DNA from 3 places in the Arthrobacter sp. BF1 genome. Region 3 is predicted to be linked to each of the others. Evidence: riboswitches for the same ligand, from Rfam matches in the RefSeq annotation. Region 3 holds a riboswitch; each other region holds the start of a gene.
The links. A riboswitch is a leader RNA that binds a small molecule or an ion and turns the genes downstream of it on or off. The one in region 3 is predicted to bind thiamine pyrophosphate.

Region 1 (9,722 bases), 1.4 Mb from region 3:
CCTTCGCCACCAGCCGGGCCAGGCCCGGAAGGAGCAGGCGGCCGGTCAGATCCCCGGAGGCACCCAGGATGAGCAGGGTTTTTACACTCGTTTGGCTCGTCACCTTGCCAGCATGCCATCATGCAGGCCCGTCTTGGTACCCTAGATAGTCGAGTCCCCCCTGTAACTCCACTGAAAGAAGTGCGCGGCGCGTGTTCAATTCACTCTCTGACCGGTTGACAGCAACCTTCAAGAACCTCCGTGGCAAGGGCCGCCTCACTGAGGCTGACGTTGATGCCACAGTCCGCGAGATCCGCCGCGCCCTCCTGGATGCCGACGTTGCCGTACCCGTGGTGCGCGAGTTCACCGCCCGCGTCCGTGAGCGTTCCCTGGGCGCTGAGGTCTCCGGGGCGCTGAACCCCAGCCAGCAGATCGTGAAGATCGTCAACGAGGAACTGGTGGAGATCCTCGGCGGCGAGACCCGCCGCATCCGCCTGGCCAAGACCGGCCCCACCATCATCATGCTGGCCGGCCTGCAGGGCGCGGGCAAGACCACCCTGGCAGGCAAGCTCTCCAAATGGCTCAAGGCCCAGGGGCACAGCCCTCTGCTGGTGGCGTGTGACCTCCAGCGCCCCAATGCTGTCACCCAGCTCCAGGTGGTGGGCAAACGCGCCGGCGTGCCCGTCTTCGCGCCGCACCCCGGAGCCACCTCCGAACTCGAGCACCCCGCCGGTGACCCTGTCGCCGTCGCCCGTGCCGGCGTCGAGGAAGCCCGCCAGAAGCTGCACGACGTTGTCATCGTCGATACCGCCGGCCGCCTGGGTGTCGACGCCGAGATGATGGAGCAGGCGCGCCAGATTCGCCGCGCCATCGTCCCCAATGAAGTTCTGTTTGTGATCGACTCCATGATCGGCCAGGACGCCGTGAACACGGCGATGGCGTTCGATGAAGGCGTCAACTTCACGGGCATCGTGCTGTCAAAGCTCGACGGCGACGCCCGCGGCGGTGCCGCGCTTTCGGTTGCGTCGGTAACCGGCAAGCCGGTGATGTTCGCATCCACCGGTGAAGGTGTGGACGACTTTGAGCTCTTCCACCCGGACCGGATGGCCTCCCGCATCCTGGACATGGGTGACGTCCTCACCCTGATCGAGCAGGCAGAAAAGAACTGGGACAAGGACGAAGCAGCCCGGATGGCGAAGAAGTTCGCCGACCAGGAAGACTTCACCCTGGACGACTTCCTGGCCCAGATGCAGCAGATCCGCAATATGGGCTCCATGAAGAAAATGCTCATGATGATGCCCGGCGCGCAGAATATCCGCCAGCAGCTCGAGAACTTCGACGAGCGTGAGATCGACCGCGTCGAGGCGATCGTCCGCTCCATGACGCCGCACGAGCGCGTGGCGCCGAAGATCATCAACGGCTCCCGCCGCGCCCGCATCGCCAGGGGTTCCGGTGTGCACGTATCCGAGGTCAACGGCCTGCTGGAGCGTTTCGCCCAGGCCCAGAAGATGATGAAGAAGATGGCCCAGGGCGGCGGCATGCCCGGAATGCCAGGGATGCCCGGCATGGGCGGTCCCGGTGGCGCGCGGAAGAATGGCAAGAACGCCCCGAAGAAGAAGGCGCGTTCCGGCAACCCGGCCAAGGCGGCCCAGGAACTTAAGGATGCCGAGGCCCGGCGCGCCGGTGCGGCCAAGGCCCTGCCGACCGGCGCGGCGTTCGGCCAGCAGTCCGGCGACTTCGATCCCTCACAGCTGAACCTGCCCAAGGGCTTCGACAAGTTCCTCGGCAAGTAACCCTTTCCACTCAACCAGGTAGCAGCAGGTGTCGTTTTGAACGCTCTAAACGACACCTGCTGCTACTTACTTTTGATGTCACTGCCGTGGAATAGGGTTGGGTCATGTTCAAGCAGAGGATAGTGTTCGTGCACGGCGCCGGACCCTTCGGTGCGGCGGCTTGGCCGCGGCAGCACGGCATGGCGCTGAAATACGATGCACTTTTCCTGCGGCGGCATGGTTTCGACCCCGTCGCTGAACCGGTTGAATCCTCCTTTGATGCGGACACCGCGATCGTGCTGAAATCCTTGGCGGATGATGGCCGGGGGGCAGCAGGCGGTCATATCGTAGCGCATGCCGAGGGTGCTATTTCCGCCATGTTGGCAGCCGTCCAACGCCCGGATCTGGTGTACTCACTGACGCTTGTGGAGCCGGCGTGTTTGTCGTTGACTGCTGAGCTGCCCGCCACGGCCGCGCACCGTGCCCTCATGCAACCGCTTTTCGATGTCAGGCATCAACTGGGCGACGACGACTTCCAGCGCGAATACGTCCGGCGCATGTTCGCCGTGGATCTTCACGAGCCTGCGTCCACGGAGGAGCGGCGTTCGGCGCGCCGGCTCCGGTTGCAGGCACCCTCGTGGGAAGCTCCGCTGCACATTGTGCCGGGCGTCGCCACCATGGTGTTGACCGGCGGATGGGAGCCGCTTTATGAGGAGATCGCCGGTTACCTGAAGGAGACCGGCGCCCTGCACCGCATTGCCGCGGGCGGGCACCGGCCTCAGGATTCAGTTGAAGGCGACCGTGCCATCCGGTCCTTCATTGCCGACGTCAGCCGGTCACACTCAGTCCAGGCCTCCTGAGGGCACGGCCCCGGCGGGCCGGGGGACCTGCGGTTCGGGCAGGTATACCTTCGCGCCCCTGGCCAGGAACTCCTCGCTTTTTTCCCGCATGCCGCTGTAAATCCCGGCAATGGCAGCCTGGGCATCAGCGGAGCCGTACTCGTCCCGGATGTCCTGGCTGATCCTCATCGAGCAAAACTTCGGACCGCACATGGAGCAGAAGTGCGCGGTCTTGGCGGGCTCAGCCGGCAGGGTCTCGTCGTGGAACGCCTCGGCGGTCACCGGATCCAGGGACAGCGCAAACTGGTCGCGCCAGCGGAATTCGAACCTCGCCTTGGACAGGGCATCGTCCCGCTCGTGGGCTCCCGGGTGGCCCTTGGCGAGGTCGGCAGCGTGGGCAGCGATCTTGTACGTGATCACGCCGGTCTTGACGTCGTCCTTGTTGGGCAGGCCCAAGTGCTCCTTCGGCGTCACGTAGCAGAGCATGGCGGTGCCGTACCGGGCGATTTCGGTGGCTCCTATGGCCGAGGTGATGTGGTCATAACCGGGTGCGATGTCAGTCACCAGCGGCCCCAGTGTGTAGAACGGGGCGCCCTTGCACAGCTCCTGCTGGCGTTCCACATTCTCCCGGACCAGATGGAACGGGATGTGACCGGGGCCCTCCACCATCACCTGCACGTCGAAGGCCCAAGCCCGCTGGGTCAACTCGGCCAGGGTGTCCAGTTCGGCGAACTGGGCCGGGTCATTGGCGTCCGCCGTCGCTCCCGGGCGCAGCCCGTCACCCAGGGAGAAGGCGACATCGTACTGGGCAAAGATTTCGCACAGCTCATCGAAGTGGGTGTAGAGGAAGTTCTCCTGGTGGTGGGCGAGGCACCAGCCGGCCATGATGGACCCGCCGCGCGAGACGATGCCCGTGACGCGGTTGGCGGTGAGGGGCACATAACGCAGCAGCACGCCGGCGTGGATGGTCATGTAGTCCACGCCCTGCTCGCACTGTTCGATCACGGTGTCGCGGAAAATCTCCCACGTCAGCTTGTTGGCCTCACCGTTGACTTTCTCCAGCGCCTGGTAGATCGGCACAGTCCCGATGGGCACGGGTGAATTGCGGATGAGCCATTCACGGGTGGTGTGGATGTCGTCGCCGGTGGAGAGGTCCATCACTGTATCCGAGCCCCACTGCGTGGCCCACTGCAGTTTGTCCACCTCCTCGGCAATGGAGCTGGTGACGGCCGAGTTGCCGATGTTGGCGTTGATCTTTACCAGGAAGGCCTTGCCGATGATCATGGGCTCGGATTCCGGGTGGTTGATGTTGTTCGGGATGATGGCGCGGCCGGCGGCCACTTCGCTGCGGACCAGTTCCACGTCGCAGTTTTCGCGGAGGGCCACGAACTGCATCTCGGGCGTCACCATTCCCCGGCGGGCATAGTGCATTTGCGTGACGGTTTTGCCGCCGACGGCGCGGCGGGGCACCGGCTGTTCGCCCTTCCACTCCGCGGAGGCGGCGCCGCGGCGGACGGCCGATTTGCCGTCGTCGAGCAGGTTCCGTTCCCGGCCGCTGTACGGCACTGTGTCACCGCGCGCTTCGATCCAGGCGCACCGGAACGGGCTGAGCCCCACCACCGGATCGCTGCCGGGACCGGCCGTGCGGTAGACCCGGAAGGGGCCGTTCTCCTCGCCGTTGGGTGACGGGTCGAGGGCGATTTCGGTGACGGGCACCCTGATTCCGGTACTTCCATCGCTGATATACGCCAGCGAGTGGGATTCCAAGGACCGGCTTTCCACGGGTTGGGCCGGCGTCGATGGGGATTCGGCCCGTGCGGTGCCCGCTTCCGCTCCCGCGAAGCCGGTGGCTGTCGCATTTTGGGCAGGAATGGGCCATGCTTTTTGCGTACTCAAGGGAATACTCACTTCCTTCGCCGGCATTACCCGGACAGGTTCAACGGTCGCAGGCCGCGTCAGCCCGATCTCAGCCCCTGCAAGGGCACCCGTGTGGTCAAGACGAAGCTACCACAGCCGATGCGGGATCCTTCGGAACACTTGAATTAAATTGAAGCTTCAAGTAAATTAGAGGCATAACGGTCTTCAATCCCGAAGGCCGGCGGATCGGGAGCGTTCACATGACTGCAGAAGCCACCAACCAGGATCTTCTACCTGCCGACCTCTCCATGGGCACAGTGATGCTCAAGGTGGGCGACATGAAGCTGATGACGGATTACTACCAGCGCGCCCTGGGCCTGGAGGTGGTCGCCGAAGAGGATGGTGGCGTTTACCTTGGCCGCCTCAACCGCCCCCTGGTCCACCTGGCGCCCGCGCCGTCCCTGCACTTGCCGGGCAGGGGAGAGGCCGGGCTCTTCCATACGGCTCTGCTCTTTGACGACCAGGCTGCGCTGGCTGCCACCGTGGCCACCGCCGCCCAGTTCGATCCCCGGCTTTTCACCGGCAGTGCCGACCACCTTGTCAGCGAGGCCTTCTACTTCAACGACCCCGAGGGCAACGGTATCGAGCTCTACTGGGACCGCCCCCGCAAAAACTGGTCCTGGAACGGCACCGAAGTGGTGATGGACAGCCTGGCGCTGCCGCCGCAGCGCTACCTCGAGCAGCACCTGTCCCAGGCATCCCTGGAGGGCCAGCTGGGTACCGAAGCGGGCGTGGGCCATATCCACCTCCAGGTGGGGGATGTCCAGTCCGCGCACGATTTCTACGTGGGCACCCTGGGCTTCGAAAAGACCGCAGGCTGGCATGGCCAGGCCCTGTTTGTCTCGGCCGGCCGGTATCACCACCACATGGCCATGAATGTCTGGAACAGCCGCGGTGCCGGGCCGCGCAAAGACACTCTGGGCCTTGGCGAGGTGCTCATCGAGGTGGCTTCCGGTGACGACGTCGGAGCCCTCGCTGACCGCTTGAAGGTCGCCGGGGTGGCCTCCCACCACACTGGCGCCGAGCTGCGGTTCGAGGATCCCTGGCGTAACAACATCCGGGTTGCTGTCCGCTGAGACCGGTGGCCGGAAGTGCGGGCTGCCATGCACTAGGCTGATTTCGAACGGCCGGGGCGGCACCCTATGCTGCCCGTCTGGGCCGCACCGTCGACGGAATGAGGGCTGTTCCCATGGGCTTCACTGAAATCTTTGTAGCTACCCACGACGCCGCGCTGAAGCGCGCCGGCGTCCTCGATGCCGGCGGCTCGCCGTCCGGCCCCGCGCTGCGGATACCTGGCGTCAGTGATTTCGAAATCGAACAGCTGGGCGATCTCGCCGGGGCCGCGGTCCACGCCGGTGGTGAGGGGTACGAACTCGCCATGGTTGACGTTTCCAGCGACTCCCTCCTTGGAGTTCCGCCGGCCATGGTCCGGGCTCTCGCGGACCTCCTCACCTATGAGACTGAGGGCGAGGGCAACGTGCTGGATGACGTGGCCGAAAAATGGGCCGCCCAGGACGACATGCCCTTCGGCGCGGCTGACGCCCGGACGTATGTCCAGCAGCTTGCCGAGCTCGCCGGCGGAATCGACGACGCCGATCGCACCGGTTTGTACGTCTGGTCATCCTAGACCCGCAAGAGGCCGCCGCGTCCGCCGGTCTGCCCCATCCCGACGTGTCAAGTCGAAATCCTGGCGCTGATCTGGCACAATAAACAGGTACTCGATCTGCGTGGCCCCTCTCTCCGCGTCCGGATCCTGTCCTTCGAACCCTCAAGTACGGCCCGCCCCACGGGTGCAGAACGTCGGTTCAACCCTTTTCTGAAACAGGAGTGACCACAAAAGTGGCCGTAAAGATTCGCCTTAAGCGCTTTGGCAAAATGCGCGCACCGTACTACCGCATCGTCGTCATGGACGCACGCTCCAAGCGTGATGGCCGTGCCATCGAAGAGATCGGCAAGTACCACCCCACCGAAGAGCCCTCATACATCGAGGTCGACACGGACCGTGCCCAGTACTGGCTCGGCGTCGGCGCACAGCCGTCCGAGCAGGTTGCCGCGATCCTCAAGATCACCGGTGACTGGCAGAAGTTCAAGGGCCTGCCGGGTCAGGAAGGCACCCTGAAGACCAAGGCTCCCAAGGCTGCCTTTGTTGCCCCGGAAAAGGGTTCCGTGATCATCCCGGAAGCCATCACCAAGAAGGCAAAGCAGTCTGACGCAGCCGAGGCTCCGGCCGAAGCAGAAGCCACCGAGGCTGAGTAGATTGCTGGCAGAAGCGCTCGAACACCTGGTCCGGGGAATCGTTGATTCGCCGGAAGATGTCAAGGTCAGCTCGAAGAACAACCGCCGCGGGGACACCCTCGAGGTCCGTGTTCATCAGGACGACCTGGGACGGGTGATCGGCCGCCAGGGCCGCACCGCACGTGCACTGCGCACCGTTGTGGCGGCACTGGCAGACGGCGAACCGGTCAGGGTCGACGTCGTCGACACCGACCGCCGCCGCTAAGCGCTCGGCAGTATCAGTTTTTTGCTCCGGCCCTTCCACCCGTCAAGGTGGAGGGGCCGGAGTGCTTTCATCAGAACACCGTGGATCATCCCACAACCGGAACAGAGGAACAGATGCAGCTTCAGGTGGCACGAATCGGCAAACCGCACGGAATCCGCGGGGAAGTGACGGTCCAGGTGCTCACTGACGCTCCGGCCGACCGGTTTGTTCCGGGTACCGAGTTTGTTGTGGAGCCGGCCTCTGCCGGGCCCCTGACTGTAGAGAGTGCCCGCTGGAACAAGGACATCCTGCTGCTCGCGTTCGAGGGAATCGAAACCCGCAACCAGGCCGAGACCCTCCGCGGCGCGAAATTGTTCATCGAAACCGAAGAGCTGGACGAGGACGATGACGAAGGCTGGTACGAGCACGAGCTGGTTGGCCTCGAAGCCCGTGTGGGCTCACGGGTGGTGGGCAAGGTTGCCGGCCTGCACACCATGCCGGTCCAGGACCTGCTGGTGGTCGAGGACGCCGACGGCAAGGAAATCCTCATCCCCTTCGTGGAGCAGATCGTGCCGGAAGTCAACGTGGCCGAGGGCTTTGTCCTGCTCACGCCGCCGGACGGACTCTTTGACATCAACTCCGACGACGCTGCCGCCGGTGACGCTGAGGGCAACGCGTAGATGAGAGTCGACGTCGTCAGCATCTTTCCGGAGTACCTGGCGCCCCTGGAGCTGTCCCTCATTGGCAAGGCCCGCCAGGACGGGCTGCTGGACTTGCACGTCCACGATCTGCGCGAGTTCACCACGGACAGACACCGCTCCGTGGATGACACCCCTTACGGCGGCGGCGCCGGCATGGTGATGAAGGCGGAGCCGTGGGCGCAGGCTCTGGCTTCCGTGGCCAGCGCCAAAGAAGCCACGGCAACCAAACCGGTCCTGATTGTGCCGTCGCCGGCAGGGGAGCGCTTCACCCAGGCCCTGGCACATGAGCTCGCCGAAGAGGAGCAGCTGGTTTTTGCCTGCGGCCGCTATGAAGGCATCGACGAGCGCGTCATGGAATGGGCAGCGGAACACTTCACCGTCCGGCCCATGAGCCTGGGTGACTATGTGCTCAACGGCGGCGAAGTGGCTGTCCTGGCCATGGTCGAGGCCATCGGCAGGCTGCTGCCCGGCGTTGTGGGCAACCCCGAGTCCCTGGTGGAGGAGTCGCACTCCGACGGACTGCTGGAGTACCCGGTGTACACCAAGCCCTCCAGCTGGCGTGACCGGGAGGTGCCGGCAGTATTACTGAGCGGCAACCACGGGAAGATCGCACAGTGGCGCCGCCACCAGCAGTACCAGCGGACTGCGGAACGGCGCCCGGACCTGCTGGAAACGTTCGACGCCGGCAAGCTGCCACGTGCCGACCGTTCGGCTCTCTACGACCTCGGGTACGACGTCGTCGACGGTCACCTCCATGCCCGCCGCACCGCCGCTACCCAAAACGACGCCGCTACGAGCAGCGATGCCGGAACCGACGTCTCCGCCTGACCTAAAGGCGGCAGTACACGCAATTGGCTGTAGGACTGCGAGTGTGGCAAAATTAGTCTTTGTGTCTGCTGGGTCCGCACCTGCCACAGGGGGAGCGCAACCAACAGCTGGACACCCCGGGTACCTTCAAACATTGAAGGAACCGGACCACTTAACTTTCGGCGGTAATTTCCGGGCGCGTCCTGCGCCCCGGGCTTGACCGCCGTGACCCAAAGTGAATGACCCGTGGCGTTCACCAGGAGTGCAATAATGCATATTCTCGATTCCGTAGATGCAGCCTCGCTGCGCACCGATGTTCCCGAGTTCCGCGCGGGTGACACCCTCAAGGTGCACGTGAACATCATCGAAGGCAAGAACTCCCGTGTCCAGGTATTCCAGGGCTTCGTCCTGGGCCGCCACGGGGATGGCCTTCGCGAAACCTTCACCGTCCGTAAGGTCTCCTTCGGTGTCGGTGTGGAGCGTACCTTCCCGGTTCACTCCCCGATCATTGAAAAGATCGAGGTCGTCTCCAAGGGTGACGTGCGCCGCGCGAAGCTGTACTACATGCGCGATCTGCGCGGCAAGGCTGCCAAGATCAAGGAAAAGCGCGACTTCCAGCCCAAGAAGTAAGTCCCCCGGGACCTACAAAACAGGCCCCAGCCGTACCAGGCCAGCGCCGGAGCCAACAGCAACAGCGCCCCAGGAAATACGGATCATGGACCAGACAAAACGCCAGCCCAGAAAAATGGGCTGGCGTTTTGCGTTCCTGGCGCTTCTCCTCGCCGTTGCAGTCAGCGGACTGGTCCGTTCGCTCTGGCTTGACGTCTATTTCATTCCGTCCGACTCCATGGAGCCCGTGCTTGAAGGCGGCGACCGCATCCTGGTCTCCAGGACCGATTTCCACAATGAACCGATCCGCCGGGGCGACATCGTGGTTTTCGACGGCAGAGGATCTTTTGCCCCGCTGAACAGTGGCAAGGGCCCGGTGCTGGACTCCGCCGCTGCGGCCGGCCAGTGGCTGGGCCTGACCGGCAGCGACACGACCTATGTCAAGAGGGTCATCGGGCTTCCGGGAGATACTGTGATCTGCTGCGACGCCGACGGGAAGATCACCGTGAGCGGGACAGCGCTTGAGGAGCCGTACCTCTTTGCGGGCGACAAACCAAGCGCCCAGGTCTTCACTGCCGTGGTCCCGGAGGGGAGGCTCTGGCTCCTGGGTGACCACCGC
Region 2 (9,722 bases), 1.5 Mb from region 3:
TGCGGATCGGCATGCTCATCGGTTGCGGCGTGCCGGTTGCCCAGGTTGGAGTAGGACAGCGTCACGAACATGAGTGTCAGCAGTATCACGAACATCACGCCGCCGATCACGAACGGCGGCGCAATCAGCGGTGCCGCTTCCTCATGTTCAGTGGCGGCGGCAACGGTCATGGCGATCTGCTGGAGCAGCATTTTCTCCCCTAGGGTTTCAAGGATGTGGGCAGCGGATCTTCCCGCCGTTCCGGTCTTCTGTCTATGTTACCGCGTTGCTAGCCGCGGACTTGGCCCTCGCCCTGCACGATCCACTTGGTGGTGGTGAGCTCGGTGAGCCCCATGGGTCCGCGGGCGTGCAGCTTCTGGGTGGAGATGCCCACCTCGGCACCCAGGCCCAGCTCGCCGCCGTCGGTAAACCGGGTGGACGCGTTGACGATGACTGCCGCCGAGTCAATCTCCGCAATGAACCGCTCCGCGTTGGCGAGGTTGTTGGTGAGGATGGCTTCGGTATGCCCGGTGGACCAGGTGCGGATGTGCTTCACGGCGTCATCCAGGCTGTCCACCATGGCCACGGCGAGGTCGAGGTCCATGTACTCGGTTTCCCAGTCCAGGTCCGTGGCGGGCGTTGACTCGATGGAAGCAGGCAGGGCGGCGCGGATGCGGTCGTCCGCGTGGAGGGTGACTCCGGCGTCGCGGAGTGCGGCGGCCACGGCCGGCAGCACGGTGGAGCGGGAGTGGACCAGCAGCGTTTCCACCGTGTTGCAGACGCTGGGCCGCTGGGTTTTGGCGTTCAACAGGATATCCACGGCCATCTCTTCACTGGCGGATTCGTCGATGAAAATGTGGACGTTACCTTCACCGGTTTCGATGACGGGGACGGCGGCGTTCAACACAACGGACTGAATCAGGTCCCGGCCGCCGCGGGGAATCAGCACGTCAACGCGGCCGCGGGCCCGCATCAGGGCGTTGGCGCCTTCCCGGCCGTACTGGTCCACCGTCTGGACGGCATCGGAGGGCAGACCCACGCTGTCCAGGGCGTCACGGAGCACCTGGACCAGGGCCTCGTTCGTGGCTGCAGCAGCCGTGCCGCCACGAAGGATGACGGCGTTTCCGCTCTTAAGCGCGAGGCCGGCGATGTCAACGGTCACATTCGGCCGGGCCTCGTAGATGGCGGCCACCACGCCCATGGGAACGTTGACCTGGCGCAGGCGGAGGCCATTGGGCAGGGTCTGGCCGCGGACCACGTTGCCCACAGGATCAGGAAGGGTGGCGAGGTTCTCCAAGGCATCCACCAGCCCGGTGATTCGGGCGTCCGTAAGCGTCAGCCGGTCCAGCATGGCAGCCGAGGTCCCGTTGGCCTTTCCGGCAGCCACGTCCTTGGCATTGGCAGCGAGGATGACGCTCTTCCGTTCCACCAGGGCGGCCCCGATGGCGCGGAGGCCACGGTCCTTCCAGGCGCGGTTGGCCCGGGACATCCGCCGGGCTGCCTGCTTGGAGCGGTCAGCGATGGCGTGGACTGCGGCCTCGACATCCTCCGGCGACAGCGGCACTGCAGTGTCCGGTGACGTCGCTTCCGGCGCGGCAGAAACGCCCGTGTTGTCTCCGGAAGTCGCAGCGGTGGGGTGGGTCAGTGCCTCAGTCATGATCCAAGTTTAGGCGAGTTGGGGACTCAGACCAGCACCAGGTCATCAACGTGAACAACTTCACGGTCATAGCCTCGGCCCAGCGACTTGCCCAGTTCCTTGGTGGACCGGCCCAGCATTTGCGGCAACTCAGCCGAAGAGTAGTTCACCAGGCCCCGCGCGATGACGGTGCCGTCCATGCTGACCATTTCAACGGCGTCACCCGCCTCAAAATCACCGTCGACGGCGGAGATACCGGCGGGAAGCAGGGACGTGCGGCGGTGGCGTACAGCCTTCACCGCGCCGTCGTCGAGGATCAATCGCCCTTGGACGGAGGCCAGGTGCGCCAGCCACAGCAGCCGTACGGGCTTGCGTGCGCCATTCACCGTGAACCAGGTGCCAACATCCTCGCCGGCCAGCGCAGCGGCCGCGTTGGCCGTTGATGTGACCAGGGCGTGGATGCCGGAGCCGGCGGCGATCGTGGCGGCTTCGACTTTGGTGGTCATGCCGCCGGTGCCCACACCGGCTTTGCCTGCCTTGCCGATGGTGACACCGTCGAGGTCGTGCGGGCCTTCCACCAGGGGAATCCGTTTTGCCCCGTGGGAGGGCGGGCCGTCGTAGAGGGCGTCGACGTCGGAGAGAAGTACCAGTGCGTCGGCCCGGACCAAGTGGGCCACCAGGGCAGCCAGGCGGTCGTTGTCACCGAAGCGGATCTCGTGCGTGGCCACGGTGTCGTTTTCGTTAACAACCGGCACCACGCCAAGGTTCACGAGGCGGTCCAGCGCGCGGAAGGCGTTGGTGTGCTGGCTGCGGCGCATCAGGTCGTCGGCGGTGAGCAGCACTTGGCTGACAGTCACGCCGTGGGCGCCAAAAGCCTGCGTGTAGCGGGCCATCAGCAGGCCCTGGCCTACGCTGGCCGCGGCCTGCTGGGTAGCAAGGTCACGCGGCCGCTTGGCCAGGCCCAGCGGTGCCAGGCCAGCGGCGATGGCGCCCGAGGAGACCAGGATGATCTCGGTACCGGCATTGCGCTTGGCAGCCAGGGCGTCGGCCAGGGCCGTAAGCGCCTCCTCGGAGATGCCGCCCTTGATGCTGGTCAGCGACGAGGACCCGACCTTGACGACGATCCTGCGGGCTTCCGCGAGCACGCTGCGGTCAGCGGCCCGCTGCTGCGGCACCGCGGTGGCGGCGCTACTCGTCATCGTCTGCGCCCAGTCCACTCTCCTTGAGCGGCTTGGCGACCCGGCGGCTGCTGACAGATTCGGTCCAGATTCCGGCCTTGCGCTCTGCTTCAAGCTCTGCGCGCGCTGCGGCCTTGGCATCCTTGCGTTCCTGCTGTTCCTCGCGCTTCTGGCCGCGGGTGGGGCGGTCGCCGACGTCGGCGAAGCGCACATCGGTACCGCGGGGCGCAGCCAGGAGTTCAGCGCCGGCCATCATGGTGGGCTCCCAATCGAAGACGACGCCGTCGTCCTCGCCGATCACCACGGTGTCGCCCGGCTTGGCGCCCTGCTTGAACAGTTCGTTTTCCACGCCAAGCTTGGCGAGTCGGTCGGCAAGGTAGCCGATGGCTTCCTCGTTGGTGAAGTCGGTTTGCTTGACCCAGCGCACGGGCTTGTCGCCGAGGACGCGGAACAGCGGCTCCAGGTTCTTCTCTTCGCGGCGGATCTTGAAGCCGGCTGCGTTGATAGCACGGGGACGCAGGACGGGCGGCTGGACCTTCGGGGGCGCAGCGGCCAGGGTCTCGCGGGCCGATTGGACGATTTCGGCCATGGCAAAGCCGAGCTGACGGAGGCCCTCGTGGCTGGTCGCCGAAATTTCGAAGACCCGGTAGCCGCGGGATTCCAGCTCAGGGCGGACGAATTCGGCCATGTCCTTGCCGTCCGGCAGGTCCACCTTGTTCAGTGCAACCAGGCGCGGCCGGTGGTTCAGCGGAACCACTTCGCCGTCGGTGCCGGCGTAGCTCATGTCAACGGCGTACTTTTCCAGTTCCGCTTCGATGATGGCCAGGTCGGACAGCGGGTCACGGTCCGCTTCGAGCGTGCCGCAGTCAAGAACGTGTACCAGGGCGGCGCAGCGCTCCACGTGACGCAGGAAGTGGTGGCCGAGGCCCTTGCCCTCGCTGGCGCCCTCGATGAGGCCGGGGACATCGGCGATGGTGAAGCGGACGTCACCGGCCTGGACAACGCCCAGGTTGGGAATGAGCGTGGTGAAAGGGTAATCGGCAATTTTGGGCCGCGCGGCAGACATGGCTGCGATCAGGCTGGACTTGCCTGCGGAGGGGAACCCCACCAGCGCGATGTCCGCGATGGACTTCAGTTCCAGCACAATGTCGGCGGCGTCGCCCTCAATGCCCAAAAGCGCGAAGCCCGGGGCACGGCGCTTCTGCGAGGACAGCGAAGCGTTGCCGAGGCCGCCCTGGCCGCCGGCGGCCGCGACGTATTCGGCGCCTTCGCCTACAAGGTCCGCAAGGACGGTACCGTCCTTGGATTTGACCACAGTACCGTCGGGAACGGGCAGGATGAGCGTCTCGCCGCTCTTGCCGCCGCGCCAGTCACCCATGCCGGGTCCGCCGTTGGTGGCGTGCCTGTGCGGGGCGTGGTGATAGTCCAGCAGGGTGGTGGTCTGGTGATCAACGCGCAGGATGACGTCGCCGCCGTCGCCGCCGTTTCCGCCGTCGGGACCGCCCAGGGGCTTGAACTTCTCCCGGTGGACGGAGACACAGCCGTGGCCGCCGGTACCGCCGGATACGTGCAGTACTACCCGGTCTACAAAGCTCGCCACGTGGATCTCCTCAGTGCTGTTTCCTGGACGCCCGCAGGCGCCAAGACGATTGTAATGCGGTTAAAAGAACAGTGGAGCGGACCAAATGGCCCGCTCCACCGCTTCAGAACTATTTGTTACTCTGCAGCTGCAGCAGCAACGATGTTGACGACGCGGCGACCGCGGCGGGTGCCGAATTCGACAGCTCCCGGGGTCAGTGCGAACAGGGTGTCGTCGCCGCCGCGGCCAACGCCGGCGCCCGGGTGGAAGTGGGTGCCACGCTGGCGGACGATGATCTCGCCTGCGGAAACTACCTGGCCGCCGAAGCGCTTGACGCCGAGGTACTGGGCGTTGGAGTCACGACCGTTGCGAGTGGAACTCGCGCCTTTTTTATGTGCCATTTGAAATGCCTGCCTCTAAATTCTGGGGAATCTGCTGAAAACCTGAACAGTAACGAAGGTTACTTGATACCAGTGATCTTGACCTTGGTCAGTTCCTGACGGTGACCCTGGCGCTTCTTGTAACCGGTCTTGTTCTTGAACTTCTGGATGACGATCTTCGGACCACGGAGGTCGTTGAGGATCTCAGCCGTAACAGTTACCTTGGCCAGGTCCGCAGCTGCGGAGGTGACCTTGTCACCGTCTACCAGGAGCAGGGCAGGCAGCTCAATGGTGCTGCCAGCTCCACCGGCGACGCGGTTGAGGGTAACGAAGTCTCCAACGGAGACCTTCTCTTGCCGGCCGCCTGCGCGGACAATCGCGTACACCACTTGGGAACTCACTTCTCTCGACGTTTATTACTAAATTTGCGTGCGGGCCCGAATCCAAAACTGGCTGGGTTTCCCGCTGTGCCTCAACGCCGTGGGGTCGTAACCCAAGTGTTGGCGTAAGCACCGAAGATCTAGAATACGCTAATTTCGCCTTCGGCTGCAAATGAGGCTGGTTACGGCCGGTTGTCTGTGATAAGTCCCACTAGGGGGATCACTACTGACAATCCGAAACCGTGCCCGACTATCGTACCGGCTGCAGCCACCGCAAATGTTCAGGCGTGCAGGCGCGGCGCGTCGAAGAAGTCCACTTCGAAACGGCATGAGTGCCTGAACGCCCGGAGCATGGCGTCCTGTTCGTCCGCTGATGCCCTCCTGCCTGCCTCGTCAGCCATGGCGACAGCTTCGCCGGTTGCCTCTGCGAAGTCCTCGTCCGCGTAGGTCCGAAGCCACTGGGCGTACGGGTGCTCTTCCGGTGCTCCGGCTGCCAGGAATTGCGCATGCAGGGTCTGGCCCACTTCGGCGTAGAGCCAGAAGCACGGCAGGAGTGCCGCCACCAGCACTGCGTAACTGCCGGAGGCGGAGGTTGCCAGCAGGTGGTCCACGTAGGACTTGGTGACCGGGCCCAGGACGTGCTCCACCGTGCGTGGGCTGAGCCAGGTGCGGTGCAGTTCGGATTCGACCTCAAGGCAGTGCTGGGCCGACCGGGCCCAGAACAGCTGTGCGGCTTCCGTAGGCGCCAGCGCACTGGCTCGGGCCAGGGCACGCGAGTAACCGTTGAGATAGATGGCGTCCTGGGCGAGGTAGTAGGCGAACTGATCCTCCCCCAACGTGCCTGCGGCCAGGCCGCGGATAAATTCAAGCCCGTAGATGGCGTCCAGGTCAGGGGCCGCCGCCTGGCGCAGGGCCGCAGCGAATTCCCCGGTGGCGAGGGGCCGCCGGACGTGGTGGAAGTGGTGGATGGGACCGTTGCCGCCCCCGACCTCCAGCTGGCCCGAGGCCTGCAGCGCGCCGGCAAGCCAGGGCTTCACCTGTCGCAGCGATGCTTCCCATTCCCCCAGCCGGGCTTGTGCCGTGGCCATCGCGGAGGACAGCGAGCAGCCGGTGCCGTGACTGTTGCGGGTGGGTATTCTGTCTCCGGCCACTTCCACCACCGGCCGGGAGAGTAGCCCCCCGGCGTTGACGAGGGCATCCGGGCACGCACCGCCGTCGAGATGGCCTCCCTTGACCAGGATGGTGGCGCCGGTGGCCGCGGCGAGGCGTTTGCCCTGTTCCAGCGCGGCGGCCCAGCCCCGGGCTTGCGGTTCGCGCACAAGGATGGCCAGTTCAGCGAGGTTGGGCGTAATGAGGTCCGCGAGCGGCAGCAGGGCGAGCAGGGCAGCCTCCGCTGATTCCTTCAGCAGCCGGTCCCCGCTCGTGGCAACCATGACGGGATCCAGAACCACGACGGCGGGACGCACCTCTTCCAGCCAGCTGCGGACCGTGTCAATCACCTCCGCATTTCCCAGCATGCCGATCTTGACGGCGTCGATGGTGATGTCATCGCTGACGGCATCAAGCTGCTGGCGCAGGAACGCAGCGGGTGGCACGTGGACAGCCTGGACACCCTGGGTGTTTTGAACGGTCAGTGCGGTGATGGCTGCCATGCCGTATCCGCCCAGGGCGGCAATACTCTTGAGATCGGCCTGAATACCGGCCCCACCGGAAGGATCCGATCCGGCGATGGACAGCACACGCGGGGTAGCACGCAGCACTGCCCCCGAAGTGGACACCGGGCGCTGGGCAGCGCGCCCTTGTAATGGTTGCTGAGGTTGGGGGGCATGGGAAGTTTCGGGGGTTGCGGGAGGAAGGACATAGGTCGAAGCCAAAGGAGACATCCCTTCGCCGGTACTAACCGGACAGGTTCAACGGGTGTGGATCTCAGCCGGCTCTTTGCGCGGCACCCCGTGTCAGACACCCACCCTAGCGTTTCCGTGCTGCCGCCGCTTCAGATGAAGCCGGAACGCACGATGCCCGCACGCGCCCCTCGGAAGGGGGCGGGTACGGGCATCCTGGGTGGTGGCCTCGCGCAGAGTCAGAGCTCCGAAGCGGGTACCCCTACGCCGAGGATAATCGGCGCATTTGCCTCTGCCGGTGCTGCGGCCGCCGGAGGAGTGGTGCGCTCCGGCGCCTTGGCGGCATGGGTATGCCCGGCGGCGGCCGGAACCGCTTCGTGGTGCTCCACCGTGGTGGCGTTGGCTGCGCCCTGGGCACGGCTGGCGCTCCGGTTCCGTCGCGGACGGCGGGCACGGGGCTGCTCGGTGTGGTCGGAGTAGTCCTTCTCGGCCACGGCAGGAGCCTGGGCAGAAGCCTGAGCCGGTGCCTGACGTGCAGGCTCTGCGGCCTGCTGACGCTCGGTCCGCTGGCGCTCAGCCGGCTGCCGCTCCGCAATCCTGCTTTCGTCCTGGCGTGCAGCCTCCTGGCTTTCGGCCGGAGCGCTGGCGGCAACAGGTGCCGGTTCGCCAAGCTTGGCGAACGCCTCCGCCAGGCGGTCAAGAGTCAGTGCCGGAGCCTGCGGCCGCTCCTCGTGGTGCTCCACAAACGGCAGCACTACCTGCTCGCCACCGAACGTCAGCACGGCGGCGGGCCGGCCCGTGCTGTCCGTCTCGGAAGGTTGCGCCGGCGCAAGGGCCGGGGCTTCCGGGCCGGAGGCCTTGCCGGCCGCCGCATGGGCTAGTTCGTCGTCGTGCAGGTGGGCCGCGTGTGCGGCGGCCGCAATGTTGGCGAGTGCCGCCCTTGTGGCCTCGGCCTTGGCATGGCGCTCGGCGTCGCTCGGATCCGGGTGGACCGTATGGATCTGCACCGGAGCTGCAGGCGCTACGTCCAGGGGCTGCCCGCCGCGGCCGCGGCGGCGCTTACGGTCAGTCCGCGCGCCCTGCTGGGCGTCCGGACGGGTGTCGACGCGCTGGTTGTCCGGGCGCTGCGCGTCCGGGCGGTTGTCGGCACGCTGCACGTGGTGTTCGGCGGCGACGGTGTTGGCGCGGCGGTGCTCCACGGGGTCGTCGTGGGTGACAATTCCGCGTCCGGCGCAGGTTTCGCACTGTTCGCCGAACACCTCCAGGAGTCCGGTGCCCATGCGCTTTCGCGTCATCTGCACCAGACCCAGCGACGTCACTTCCGCCACCTGGTGCTTGGTGCGGTCCCGGCCCAGGCATTCCACCATGCGGCGGAGCACCAGGTCGCGGTTGGACTCCAGGACCATGTCGATGAAGTCAATGACAATGATGCCGCCGATGTCGCGGAGCCGGAGCTGCCGGACCACTTCTTCGGCCGCTTCGAGGTTGTTCTTGGTGACAGTTTCCTCGAGGTTGCCGCCGCTGCCGGTGAACTTACCCGTGTTGACGTCCACCACGGTCATGGCTTCGGTACGGTCAATGACCAGCGAACCGCCGGACGGCAGGAAGACCTTGCGCTCGAGTGCCTTGTGGATCTGCTCGTCGATCCGCCACGCGGCAAAAATGTCGTGGTCCTTGGTCCACTTTTCCAGGCGACCCACCAGGTCCGGGGCAACGTAGGTGACGTAGGCCTCGATGGTGTCCCACGCCTCTTCACCGGAGACGATCAGCTTCGAGAAGTCCTCATTGAAGACGTCGCGGACCACCTTGATGGTGAGGTCCGGTTCGCCGTAAAGCAGCTCCGGGGCCAGGATTTTGGTGGACGTGGACTGGCTTTCGATGCCCTCCCACTGAGCACGCAGCCGGTTGATATCGTGCGTGAGTTCCTCTTCCGAGGCACCCTCTGCGGCGGTCCGGACAATCACGCCGGCATGCTCGGGCAAACGGTCCTTGAGGATGCGTTTGAGGCGGTTGCGTTCGACGTCGGGCAGCTTGCGGGAGATGCCCGTCATGGAGCCGCCCGGCACGTACACGAGGTAACGGCCCGGGAGGGAGATCTGGCTGGTCAGCCGGGCGCCCTTGTGTCCCACGGGATCCTTGGTCACCTGGACCAGGACGGTGTCGCCCGACTTAAGCGCGTTTTCGATCCGGCGCTGCTTGCCTTCGAGGTTAACGGCTTCCCAGTTCACTTCACCGGCGTACAACACGGCGTTGCGGCCGCGTCCAATGTCAACGAACGCCGCTTCCATGGAGGGCAGGACGTTCTGAACCTTGCCCAGGTAGACGTTGCCGATCAGGGAGTCCTGCTGGGTCTTGGAGACAAAGTGCTCGGCCAGGACGCCGTCTTCCAGGACGCCGATCTGGATTCTGTCGTCGCGCTGGCGGACAATCATCTGCCGGTCCACTGACTCACGGCGGGCCAGGAACTCGGCCTCGGTGATCACAGTCCTGCGGCGGCCGGTGTCGCGGGATTCGCGGCGGCGCTGCTTCTTGGCTTCGAGCCTAGTGGAGCCCTTCACGCTGGTCACCCGGTTATTGACCGGCGCCTCGGTCACCGCGCGCGGAGCCCGGACGCGCGTCACCGTGTTGGGCGGGTCGTCGCCCTCTCCGCCGGTCAGTTCAAGATCCTGGTCGCCACGGCGGCGGCGACGACGACGGCGGGACGTCACGCCTTCATCGTTCTGGCCGGCGGCTTCTTCGTCGTCGTCTC
Region 3 (9,722 bases):
CTGCAGGCTTTGATGGTCACCACGGCCGGCGGCCTGGCCATGCTGGTGGGCCTGATCATGCTCGGCTACAGCGCCGGCACGTACCGCATCTCGGCGATCCTCGCGGAGGCTCCCGCGCTGGTAGCCGGACCGGCCAGCGGCATCGTCGCCGCCGCCGTCGTACTGATCCTCGTGGGTGCCATCAGCAAATCCGCGCTGGTTCCCTTCCACTTCTGGCTGCCGGGGGCCATGGCGGCCCCCACTCCGGTCAGCGCCTACCTGCACGCCGCGGCGATGGTCAAGGCCGGCATCTACCTGGTGGCCAGGCTCGCGCCGGGGTTTTCCGAGACCGCCTACTGGCAGTCCATTGTGCTGGGCCTGGGCCTGGCCACCATGCTGGTGGGCGGTTACCGGGCGCTGCGCCAGACTGACATCAAGCTCATCCTCGCGTACGGCACCGTCAGCCAGCTGGGCTTCCTCACCATGGTGGTGGGCCTCGGGACGCCGGACGCGGCGCTCGCCGGCCTCGCGATGCTGTTGGCCCACGGCCTGTTCAAGGCGACCCTGTTCCTGGTGGTGGGCATCATCGATCATCAGTCCGGAACCCGTGATGTCCGCCAGCTCTCCGGCGTCTTCCGCTCGTCCCGGGCGCTCGGCATCGTGGCCGGCATCGGCGCCGCGTCGATGGCCGGTGTTCCGCTGCTGGCGGGCTTTGTGGCCAAGGAATCGGTCCTCGAGGCGTTCGTCCACCACGCCTCCACGGGGGAGTCCTGGAGCGTGGTGGTGCTTGTGGGCATCGTCCTGGGCTCGGTCCTGACGTTCGCCTACAGCGCCCGTTTTATGTGGGGGGCGTTTGCCGTCAAGCCCGGCGTTGAACCCACACCGTTCAAAGCCGTCAGCCCTTCCTTCCTGGCCGCTCCTGCGTTCCTCAGCCTCCTCACCATTGTTTATGGCCTCTGGCCCGCCCCCGTGGACGCGTGGGTCCAGCCTTATGCGGCTCTCTTTGCTTCCACCGCGGCCGACGCCGGCACACCGGCCGAGCAGGCAGGTCACCTTGCGCTCTGGCACGGTCTCACGCCGGCCCTCGGGCTGACGGCGCTGACATTCGCGCTGGGCCTGGCCATGCACTTCGGCCGGACGCTCGTGGAGCGGGCACAGTCCCGGGTGCCCGGCTGGATCGACGGCGACCGTTTCTACCAGCTCAGCATCGGTGCGCTGGACGACGTGGCAGTCTGGATCACCGGCCGCACGCAGCGTGGTTCGCTGTACTTCTACCTCTCTGTCATCCTTTCCATGGCGTTCGCGCTGCCGCTGACTGCCATGCTCCTGGCGGGGAAGCCCCTCCCGCAGGACCTGTACTTCATCGACCCCTTCTCACCGCTTCAGCCCGTGGTGGGGGCGGCGATCGTGATCGGGGCGCTGGCCGCGGTCAAGGCCAACAGGCGGTTCCTCGCCGTGCTGATGGTGTCGGTGACCGGATATGGGATTGCCCTGATGTTCGCGCTCCAGGGCGCCCCGGACCTGGCCCTGACGCAGATGCTGGTGGAAACCATTATCCTGGTGGCCTTCGTCCTGGCCATGCGCAGCCTCCCGGCCGAGCTCCGCGACCGGACCGGCGGCAGGTACCGCGTGGTCCGCGTGATTATCGGCGCGGCCTTCGGCGTGACCATGGTCTTCGCCGCCATCTACGCCATGGGCGCCCGGGTGGCCGCACCGGTGTCGCTGGAATTCCCGCGGCTTGCCTACGAGGGCGGCGGCGGACTGAACATCGTCAACGTGACCCTCGTAGACATCAGGGCGTGGGATACCTTCGGTGAAATTTCCGTCCTCGCCCTCGCCGCAACCGGCGTCGCCAGCCTGATCTTCGTCCGCGGTCGCGGCGACCGGCTCAGGGTTCCGTCCCCCATTGCCGAAGGCAGCGTGGGCCGGCAGTCAGCAGCGGATCCGGGTTCGCGCGAAGCCGCGTCACTGGCCATCAGCCGGAAGTTCGCCGCCTCAGCACGCGACGCCTGGATCGTGGCAGGACGGACCCTGGCCCCCGAACGGCGTTCCATCATCTTCGAGGTGGTCACGCGGCTGATCTTCCACTCGCTGATCATCTTCTCCCTGTACCTCCTGCTTGCCGGGCACAACCTGCCGGGCGGTGGTTTCGCCGGCGGCCTCACGGCGGGGCTTGCCCTGGCCATCCGTTACCTGGCCGGCGGCCGCTTCGAACTGCGGGAGGCCACTCCCGTTGGGGCCGGTACCCTCCTCGGGATCGGGCTCGCGACGGCGGCCGCCTCAGGTGTGGTGCCCCTCCTGCTGGGCGGGCAAGTGTTCCAGAGCGCCATCATCGAACTCTGGCTGCCCGTGTTCGGCGACATCAAATTTGTCACCTCCACCATCTTCGATATCGGCGTGTACATCGTGGTGGTGGGCCTCGTCCTGGACGTGCTGCGCAGCCTGGGCTCCGAGATCGACGAACATTTTGACGAGCACGAGGCCGAGCCGGCACCGGACTCCCTTGTTGAGGACGTGATGGCCGGCGCCGTTTCCGCCGCCGGGCACGAGCCCCTGGACCTGTCCGCCGAACCTACAGTGAAGGGCCAAGGATGAGCGTCAACCTGACCCTCCTGATCGTGATGGGCGCGCTGTACGCGTGCGGCATCTACCTGATCCTCGAACGAAGCCTTACCCGGGTGCTGCTGGGGCTGATGCTCCTGACCAACGCCACCAACCTGCTGATCCTAACCACGGGCGGTTATGCCGGCCTGGCACCGTTCTTCAATAAGGACACTGGGGCCGACGAGTACGCGGACCCGCTGCCGCAGGCCCTCATCCTCACCTCGATCGTGATCTCGTTCGCCGTCACCGCGTTTATGCTCGGCATCATCTACCGTACCTGGGTGCTGGCACGCCAGGACGAGATCCAGGACGACGTCGAGGACCGCCGCGTTGCCGAAACGCCCAGGTTCGACGCCGAGGACGACGCCCCGATCCCGGCCGAGACCTCAGAGTTCCCCCTCACCATGCTTGGCAGCGACGGCAGCGGCATTTCCGATCATGCAGACCAGACAGCGTCCGGGGACTCCGTGGTGGCTGGCGCCAAGACAATTCCCGCGGCGGATGCCGCAGCCGAGGAGCAACCCGGCTCGCGGAACGTAGACGCTGGCCCCAAAGGAGGTGTGAAGTGAACATCGCAAGCTTTGCCCCGCTCGCCGTCCTCTTTCCCATCTTCGGCGCCGCACTGGCCTTCCTGCTGTTCCGGCACGCCCGGGCACAGCGCGCCGTGAGCATCGCGGTCCTGTCCCTGACGCTCCTGCTGGAGTGCTTCCTGCTCGCCTCAGTGTGGGAGGGCGGGACGGCCGCGGTGAACATCGGTGGCTGGCTGCCGCCCTGGGGCATCACGATGGTGGTGGACCAGTTCTCCTCCCTCATGCTGGTGGTGTCCTCCGCCGTCAGCCTCGCCGTGCTGATCTACGCCACCGGGCAAGGTATGGCCGACGGCGATCAGGACGCCCCGGTGTCGATCTTCCACCCCACGTTCCTGATCCTCGTGGCCGGTGTGTCCAACGCGTTCCTGTCCGGGGATCTCTTCAACCTTTACGTCGGCTTTGAAATCCTCCTGACGGCGAGCTATGTCCTGATGACCCTGGGCGGTACCGGACCCCGTATCCGGGCGGGCGTCACGTATGTGGTGGTTTCCGTGGTGTCCTCGGTGCTGTTCCTGATCTCCATCGCGATGGTTTACGGTGCCACCGGAACCGTGAACATGGCAGACCTTGCCATCAAGCTCGCGGACCTGGACGAGGGAACAAAAACGCTGCTGCATGTGATGCTCCTGGTGGCCTTCGGCATCAAGGCGGCCGTGTTCCCGCTGTCGTTCTGGCTGCCTGACTCCTACCCCACCGCGCCAGCCCCGGTCACCGCCGTCTTCGCCGGCCTGCTCACCAAAGTGGGCGTGTACGCAATGGTCCGCACCGAGACCCTGCTGTTCCCCGGCGACAGCCTGAACACTCCGTTGATGGTGGTGGCGCTACTGACCATGGTGGTGGGAATCCTCGGCGCCCTGGCCCAGAGCGACATCAAACGTCTGCTGTCCTTTACGCTGGTCAGCCACATCGGCTATATGGTGTTCGGCCTGGCGATGTCCTCCGTGGCCGGGCTGGGCGCTGCCGTGTTCTACGTGGCCCACCACATCACCATCCAGACCAGCCTGTTCCTGGTCACGGGCCTGATCGAACGCCGTGGCGGCAGTTCCTCCGTGGACCGGCTGGCGGGCCTGGCCAAGCTTTCGCCCCTCCTGGCACTCCTGTTCTTTGTGCCGGCGATGAACCTGGCCGGAATCCCGCCGTTCTCCGGATTCCTGGGAAAGGTAGGCCTGATCCAGGCCGGAATCGAACTGGGCACTCCGCTCGCCTATGCCCTGGTGATCGGCGGCGTGGTCACCAGCCTGCTGACACTCCTGGCGGTGGCAAGGGTGTGGAACCGTGCGTTCTGGCGCAAGCCCTCGGACGCTGAGCACCCCGACCCCGTCCTCTTGGCGATGCCGGAGGAATCGGCCACCGGCCGCCGGGCCGGCCGCGACAGCGTGACCCTGCTGCCCCGGACCATGGTGGGTTCAACCCTGGGGCTGGTGGTGCTTGGGGTGTCCCTCACTGTCTTCGCCGGCCCGCTGTTCAAGGTCGCGGACCAGGCGGCCCAGGAGATGCTGGACAGGTCCTCCTACATCCAGGCCGTGCTCGGCGAGGACACCATAGTTCCACCACTGGCGCTGAAAGCGGGTGGGGGCGAATGAGCCGCCGCCGGATTTCCCTGCGCCAGGAACTGCCCCTGCTGGTGTGGCTGGTGATCGTCTGGGGTGCGCTCTGGCAGGACTTCAGCCCCGGCAACCTGCTTTTCGGCGCCCTGCTGGCCGTGCTGGTGGCCCGGATGTTTTACCTGCCGCCGGTGGAACTCAGCGGCAGGTTCAATATCGTCCACGCAGTGCCTTTCGCACTGCGGTTCCTCGGCCGGGTGGCGGCAGCGAGCATTGAAGTCATGTACTTGGCGGCCGTCCGTGGACCGAAAGTGATCAACGCAGTTGTCGCGGTCCCGCTGCGGAGCCATCAGGACCTGATCGTCACCGCCGTGGGGCACGTGATCTCGCTGATCCCGGGTTCCCTGGTGGTCGAAGTGGACCGTTCAACGTCCACCCTGTACCTGCACGCGCTCAATATCAGCACCGCCGAGGACGTGGAGAGCCTGCGCGCGGAAGTCCGCTCCATCGAAGCCGGCTTGATCCGCATCATGGGCACGAAGGAAGAACTCGAAGCAGTGCGGCAGGAGAACCCGGCATGATGCAGATCGTCCTGGCTGTCACGGCAGTCATCCTTTCGCTGGCCGCGGCCGGCGCCATCATCCGGATCGCCCGGGGCCCCTCACTGCTCGATAGGGTGCTGGCCTCCGATGTGCTGCTGGCCATCCTCGGCGCGGCGCTGTGCATCGACATGGCCGTGAACCGGCACCTGAACAACCTGATGCTGCTCGTGGCACTGTCGGTGGTCGGCTTCATCGGCTCCGTGACAGTGGCGCGCTTCGTGGCCGACCGGCGGGAGCAGACCCATGAGTCCTGAGGCGAGCCTGATGGATAACGTGATTGATACCGTGACGGCGGTGTTCCTGGTGGCGGGTGCCCTGATGTCCCTGGCAGCCGCCGTCGGGCTCCTCCGCTTCCCCGACCTGCTGAGCCGCATGCACGCGGCCACCAAACCGCAGGTGCTGGGGCTGTTCCTGCTCCTGGCAGCCATCGGCCTGCAGATGCGGACGTGGTGGGTGTGGCCGGTGCTGCTGGTGGCCTGGATTTTCCAGCTGTTGACCGTACCGGTGTCCGCGCACATGGTGGGACGCTCCGGCTATCGCACCAAGCACATGCACCGCGAGCTGCTCAGCTCCGATGACCTGGAGGCCGTGGTCCAGAAGGCGGCCAAGTCCGCCCGTGATGAGGCATCCAACGGCGGCAGCCCGCACTAATACCGGAGTTTTTGTCCAGATAATCCCGCTTTATGGCCGACGAAGCGGGATCATCTGGACAAAAACTCGGCTAGACGATGTCCTGGGTCTTGGCGAAACGGGTGATGGCCCGCTGCGTGCCGCGGTTGGCGAGGACTTGGATGATGGTGCTGACCGAGGCTGAGATCAGCGCGAACGTCAGCGCCGAGCGCAGGCTCGTGGGGGTGTCCTCGCCCTTGCCTGTGGGCGGCTTGTTGCCGGTGGACTTCTCCCACACAGTATTAACCAGCTTGGTGCCGGCAAACCCGGCGGCGAGGCTGATTCCTGTGCCGAGCAGCTTGATGAACAGGTTCATGGGTTGAACTCCTTGTGACCGGGGTCGGGGACTGCCTTTAGCCTAACGCGATCAGGCCGCCAGCCAGCACAAGGCCAGCACCTAGGCCGGGCGCATGGACCCCAGAATCTCCCGGAGCGCCTCCACCACCAGGTCGTGGTCCTGCTGTTGGGGCAGGCCCGAGACCGTCACAGTGGCCACGGCGCCCACTCCGGTGACGTAGACCGGGAAGCACCCGCCATGCGCGGCGTAGACCATTTCGTCATACCAGCCCTGGTCCTCGATCCGGCCGCCCCGCAGCCTGGCGCGCAGGCCCACCAGCAGCGAGGGGATCTCGTACCGTGCGGCCGTTCGCTGCTTGGCCCGGACCCAGTGCTCGTTGTTCGGCGTGGCACCGTCCAGGGCAACGTGGAACAGGACCTGGTCACCTTTGGTGATATCGATGGCGATGGGCAGCTTCCGGGTCTTGCCGAGCTCCACCAGCAGCAGCCCCAGGCTGAGGGAATCGTCCTTCGTGAACCGCGGGAACTGCAGCTCACTGACCTCGGCGTCGATCCGGGCAATCAACGCCTCGAGCGAGCCCGGGGGCTGGCTCTCGTTGGAATCGGGATCGAACGCTGTCACATGGGATGGGTCGGCAGTCATGGCCCACAATCTACCCGCCTGCGGTGTAAACTGGACCACGCCCATCAGGGCAGAATTATTCACGACAGGGGAGCGCCGCCGTCGGGCAACTGCAGGAATGCAGCCGGTGGATGGGCGCTGAGAGTGCGGACAGCCGCAGACCCTCGAACCTGATCCGGTTAGTACCGGCGCAAGGGAGTCGAGCTTCTCAGAGTGTCCGGATCCGGACGGCGCAGGCCGTGCGGCAACCGCGAACACCCTCCCCTCCTGTACCTCAGGAGGTTGACATGACAACAGTAGGCACCAAAAAAGCCAGCTATACGTGGCGCGTTGTGGACATCGTGGTGGCGGCTCTGATCGCCATCGCCGGCGGCGTTATTTTCTGGGCATGGTCCCAAGGTGCGGCGCTGGTCTCCGCACCGATGAACGCCACATACCCGCCCCTGACCGGCCTGATCGCCGGCGGTTGGATGATTCCGGCCGTGCTGGGCATGCTTATCATCCGCAAACCGGGCGCAGCACTGTTCTGCGAAGCTGTTGCCGCCACCGGTGAGCTCATGATGGGTTCGCAGTACGGCACCACCGTGCTGATCTCCGGCATCCTGCAGGGCCTCGGTGCGGAACTCGTGTTCGCCGCCTTCGCCTATAAGAAGTTCAACCTCCCCACTGCCCTGCTGGCCGGTGCCGGGGCGGGGCTCTTCTGCGGCCTGAACGACTCCTTCCTCCCGTGGGGCTGGAACATCGCCTACGAAGCCGGCGATAAAGCCGCCTACATCCTCTTCTGCGCCGTCTCGGGTGCCGTCATTGCAGGTGCTGTCTCCTGGGTCGCCACCCGCGGCCTGGCGAAGACAGGCGTGTTGAGCTCCTTCGCATCCCGGAAGGCCTTCTCCGAGGCCGTCTTCAACTGATGGCCGACGCCGACGCCGGCGCTTCCGCTGTGCGCCCCGCCGCGGTGTCCGCCCGTGGCTGGGGCTGGCGGCACGCCGGCCGCGCCGTACCCGCCGTCCACGGGCTCGACCTGGACATCGCGCCGGGTGAGCGGGTGCTGCTGCTGGGGCCCTCGGGCGCCGGCAAATCAACGCTGCTGCACGCGCTCGCCGGGGTGCTGGGTGACGAAGGGGACGACGCCGACGAGACGGGTTCGCTGCTGATCGACGGCGTTGCGCCGCGCGGCCAGCGCGGCCGTGCCGGACTCATGCAGCAGGATCCCGAAACGCAGGTGGTCCTCTCCAGGCTCGGCGACGACGTCGCTTTTGGTGCCGAGAACCTGGCCGTGCCGCGGGATGAGATCTGGCGGCGGGTGGAGGAAGCGCTCGACGACGTCGGGCTGCGGAGTGCCGGCCGCTCGGACAGTGCGGCCGGGCTCCCGCTGGACCACCCGACGTCGGCCCTGTCCGGCGGGCAGAAGCAGCGGCTGGCGCTGGCCGGCATCCTCGCGATGCGGCCTGGGCTGATCCTGCTGGACGAGCCCACCGCAAACCTCGATCCCGCCGGGGTCCTGGAGGTCCGGGACGCCGTGGGCCGCTGCCTCGACAAGACCGGCGCCACCCTGGTGGTGGTGGAACACCGCGTGTCCGTCTGGAAAGACTTGGTGGACCGGATCGTGGTGCTGCAGCCGGGCTCGGCTGCCGGCGCCTCCGGCAGCAGCTCCGGCACCTCGGGCGGCTCCTCCGGCGTGCTCCTGGACGGGCCGCCGGACCAGGTGCTCGCCGAGGCGCGCAGCATGCTGATCCGCGCCGGCGTGTGGGTGCCGGGCTACGTTCCCGAAACACGGCCCCGGGCAGGCAGTTCCGCCAATACCGGTCAGCTGCTGCTGGCGGCCGAGCAGGTTGCCGTATCCCGTGAACGGCCACGCCGGCGCGGGTTCCGCACCATCCCGCCGGTGCCCGTGCAAACGGGCATCACGGCCCAGGTCCGCGCCGGCCAGGCCCTGACCGTCACCGGCCCCAACGGCGCCGGGAAGTCCACGTTGGCGCTGACCCTCGCCGGACTGTTGGCGCCGGTGGAGGGCAAGGTGTCCGCCGCCGTCGAGCTTTCCGAGGGAGCCGGAATTGATCCGTTCTCGTGGAAGGCCAAACAGCTGATTTCGCGGATCGGCACCGTGTTCCAGGAGCCCGAGCACCAGTTCGTCACGGGGCGGGTCCTGGACGAGCTGATGTTCGGTCCGCGCCATCTGGGGCACGGGGAGGAACGTGTGGACGAGCTGCTGGAGCGGCTGCGCCTCACCCACCTGGTGGACGCGAATCCGTACACCCTGTCCGGCGGCGAAAAACGCCGGCTGTCGGTGGCTACGGTCCTTGCGGCCCATCCGCGCGTCCTAGTGCTCGATGAGCCCACGTTCGGCCAGGACGCCAATACGTGGGCCGAGCTCGCGTCGTTCCTCTCCGAACTGCTCGACGCCGGGACTTCCGTGGTGTCCGTGACCCATGACGAAGAATTCACCGCCGTCCTGGGCGGCACCGAACTGCGTCTGGGCCCGGCCTCGCGCGGCGGCGCCCGCCAGGAGGCGGATGCCGCATGAGGGATGCCCTGACGCTCAGCGGAAACCAGGCCCTGCTGACGCGCGCCAACCCGCTGGCCAAATTCGGCGCCGTCTTCCTCATCACGCTGGTACTGGCGCTCTCCATTGATTGGGTTTCCGCCTCGGTGGCGCTCGCCGCCGAACTGGCACTTTTCCCGCTCGCCGGACTGACGTTGCGCCTGCTCTGGCAACGCGGCTGGCCCCTCATCATCGCGGCAGCTGTGGGCGGCTGGAGCACGGCGATTGTCGCTGCTGACAGCGGTGCTGTACTGCTCGACGTCGGGATCTGGTCCA

Region 1: linked by a shared signal. The riboswitch ahead of thiC (phosphomethylpyrimidine synthase ThiC) and the one ahead of AC1MCD_RS18420 (ECF transporter S component) in region 3 are both predicted to bind thiamine pyrophosphate.
Region 2: linked by a shared signal. The riboswitch ahead of thiD (bifunctional hydroxymethylpyrimidine kinase/phosphomethylpyrimidine kinase) and the one ahead of AC1MCD_RS18420 (ECF transporter S component) in region 3 are both predicted to bind thiamine pyrophosphate.

Annotation. Positions count from the first base shown of each region.
Region 1 is NZ_CM155271.1:2,514,145-2,523,866, reverse strand. Features, by position in the region: gene AC1MCD_RS11880 (glucose-6-phosphate dehydrogenase) at 1-103, opposite strand, end outside; gene ffh (signal recognition particle protein) at 192-1,772, shown strand; gene AC1MCD_RS11870 (alpha/beta hydrolase) at 1,877-2,611, shown strand; gene thiC (phosphomethylpyrimidine synthase ThiC) at 2,594-4,372, opposite strand; TPP riboswitch at 4,482-4,589, opposite strand; gene AC1MCD_RS11860 (VOC family protein) at 4,708-5,583, shown strand; gene AC1MCD_RS11855 (hypothetical protein) at 5,697-6,134, shown strand; gene rpsP (30S ribosomal protein S16) at 6,347-6,763, shown strand; gene AC1MCD_RS11845 (RNA-binding protein) at 6,765-7,007, shown strand; gene rimM (ribosome maturation factor RimM) at 7,121-7,666, shown strand; gene trmD (tRNA (guanosine(37)-N1)-methyltransferase TrmD) at 7,667-8,515, shown strand; gene rplS (50S ribosomal protein L19) at 8,765-9,124, shown strand; gene lepB (signal peptidase I) at 9,210-9,722, shown strand, end outside.
Region 2 is NZ_CM155271.1:2,423,448-2,433,169, forward strand. Features, by position in the region: gene AC1MCD_RS11385 (hypothetical protein) at 1-191, opposite strand, end outside; gene AC1MCD_RS11390 (glutamate-5-semialdehyde dehydrogenase) at 269-1,636, opposite strand; gene proB (glutamate 5-kinase) at 1,663-2,814, opposite strand; gene obgE (GTPase ObgE) at 2,804-4,393, opposite strand; gene rpmA (50S ribosomal protein L27) at 4,510-4,773, opposite strand; gene rplU (50S ribosomal protein L21) at 4,833-5,141, opposite strand; gene thiD (bifunctional hydroxymethylpyrimidine kinase/phosphomethylpyrimidine kinase) at 5,414-7,015, opposite strand; TPP riboswitch at 6,998-7,095, opposite strand; gene AC1MCD_RS11420 (Rne/Rng family ribonuclease) at 7,213-9,722, opposite strand, start outside.
Region 3 is NZ_CM155271.1:3,910,180-3,919,901, reverse strand. Features, by position in the region: gene AC1MCD_RS18460 (Na+/H+ antiporter subunit A) at 1-2,574, shown strand, start outside; gene AC1MCD_RS18455 (Na(+)/H(+) antiporter subunit C) at 2,571-3,152, shown strand; gene AC1MCD_RS18450 (Na+/H+ antiporter subunit D) at 3,149-4,756, shown strand; gene AC1MCD_RS18445 (Na+/H+ antiporter subunit E) at 4,753-5,298, shown strand; gene AC1MCD_RS18440 (MrpF/PhaF family protein) at 5,295-5,573, shown strand; gene mnhG (monovalent cation/H(+) antiporter subunit G) at 5,563-5,970, shown strand; gene AC1MCD_RS18430 (DUF4235 domain-containing protein) at 6,041-6,304, opposite strand; gene AC1MCD_RS18425 (heme-degrading domain-containing protein) at 6,386-6,928, opposite strand; TPP riboswitch at 6,985-7,122, shown strand; gene AC1MCD_RS18420 (ECF transporter S component) at 7,195-7,815, shown strand; gene AC1MCD_RS18415 (ABC transporter ATP-binding protein) at 7,815-9,428, shown strand; gene AC1MCD_RS18410 (energy-coupling factor transporter transmembrane component T family protein) at 9,425-9,722, shown strand, end outside.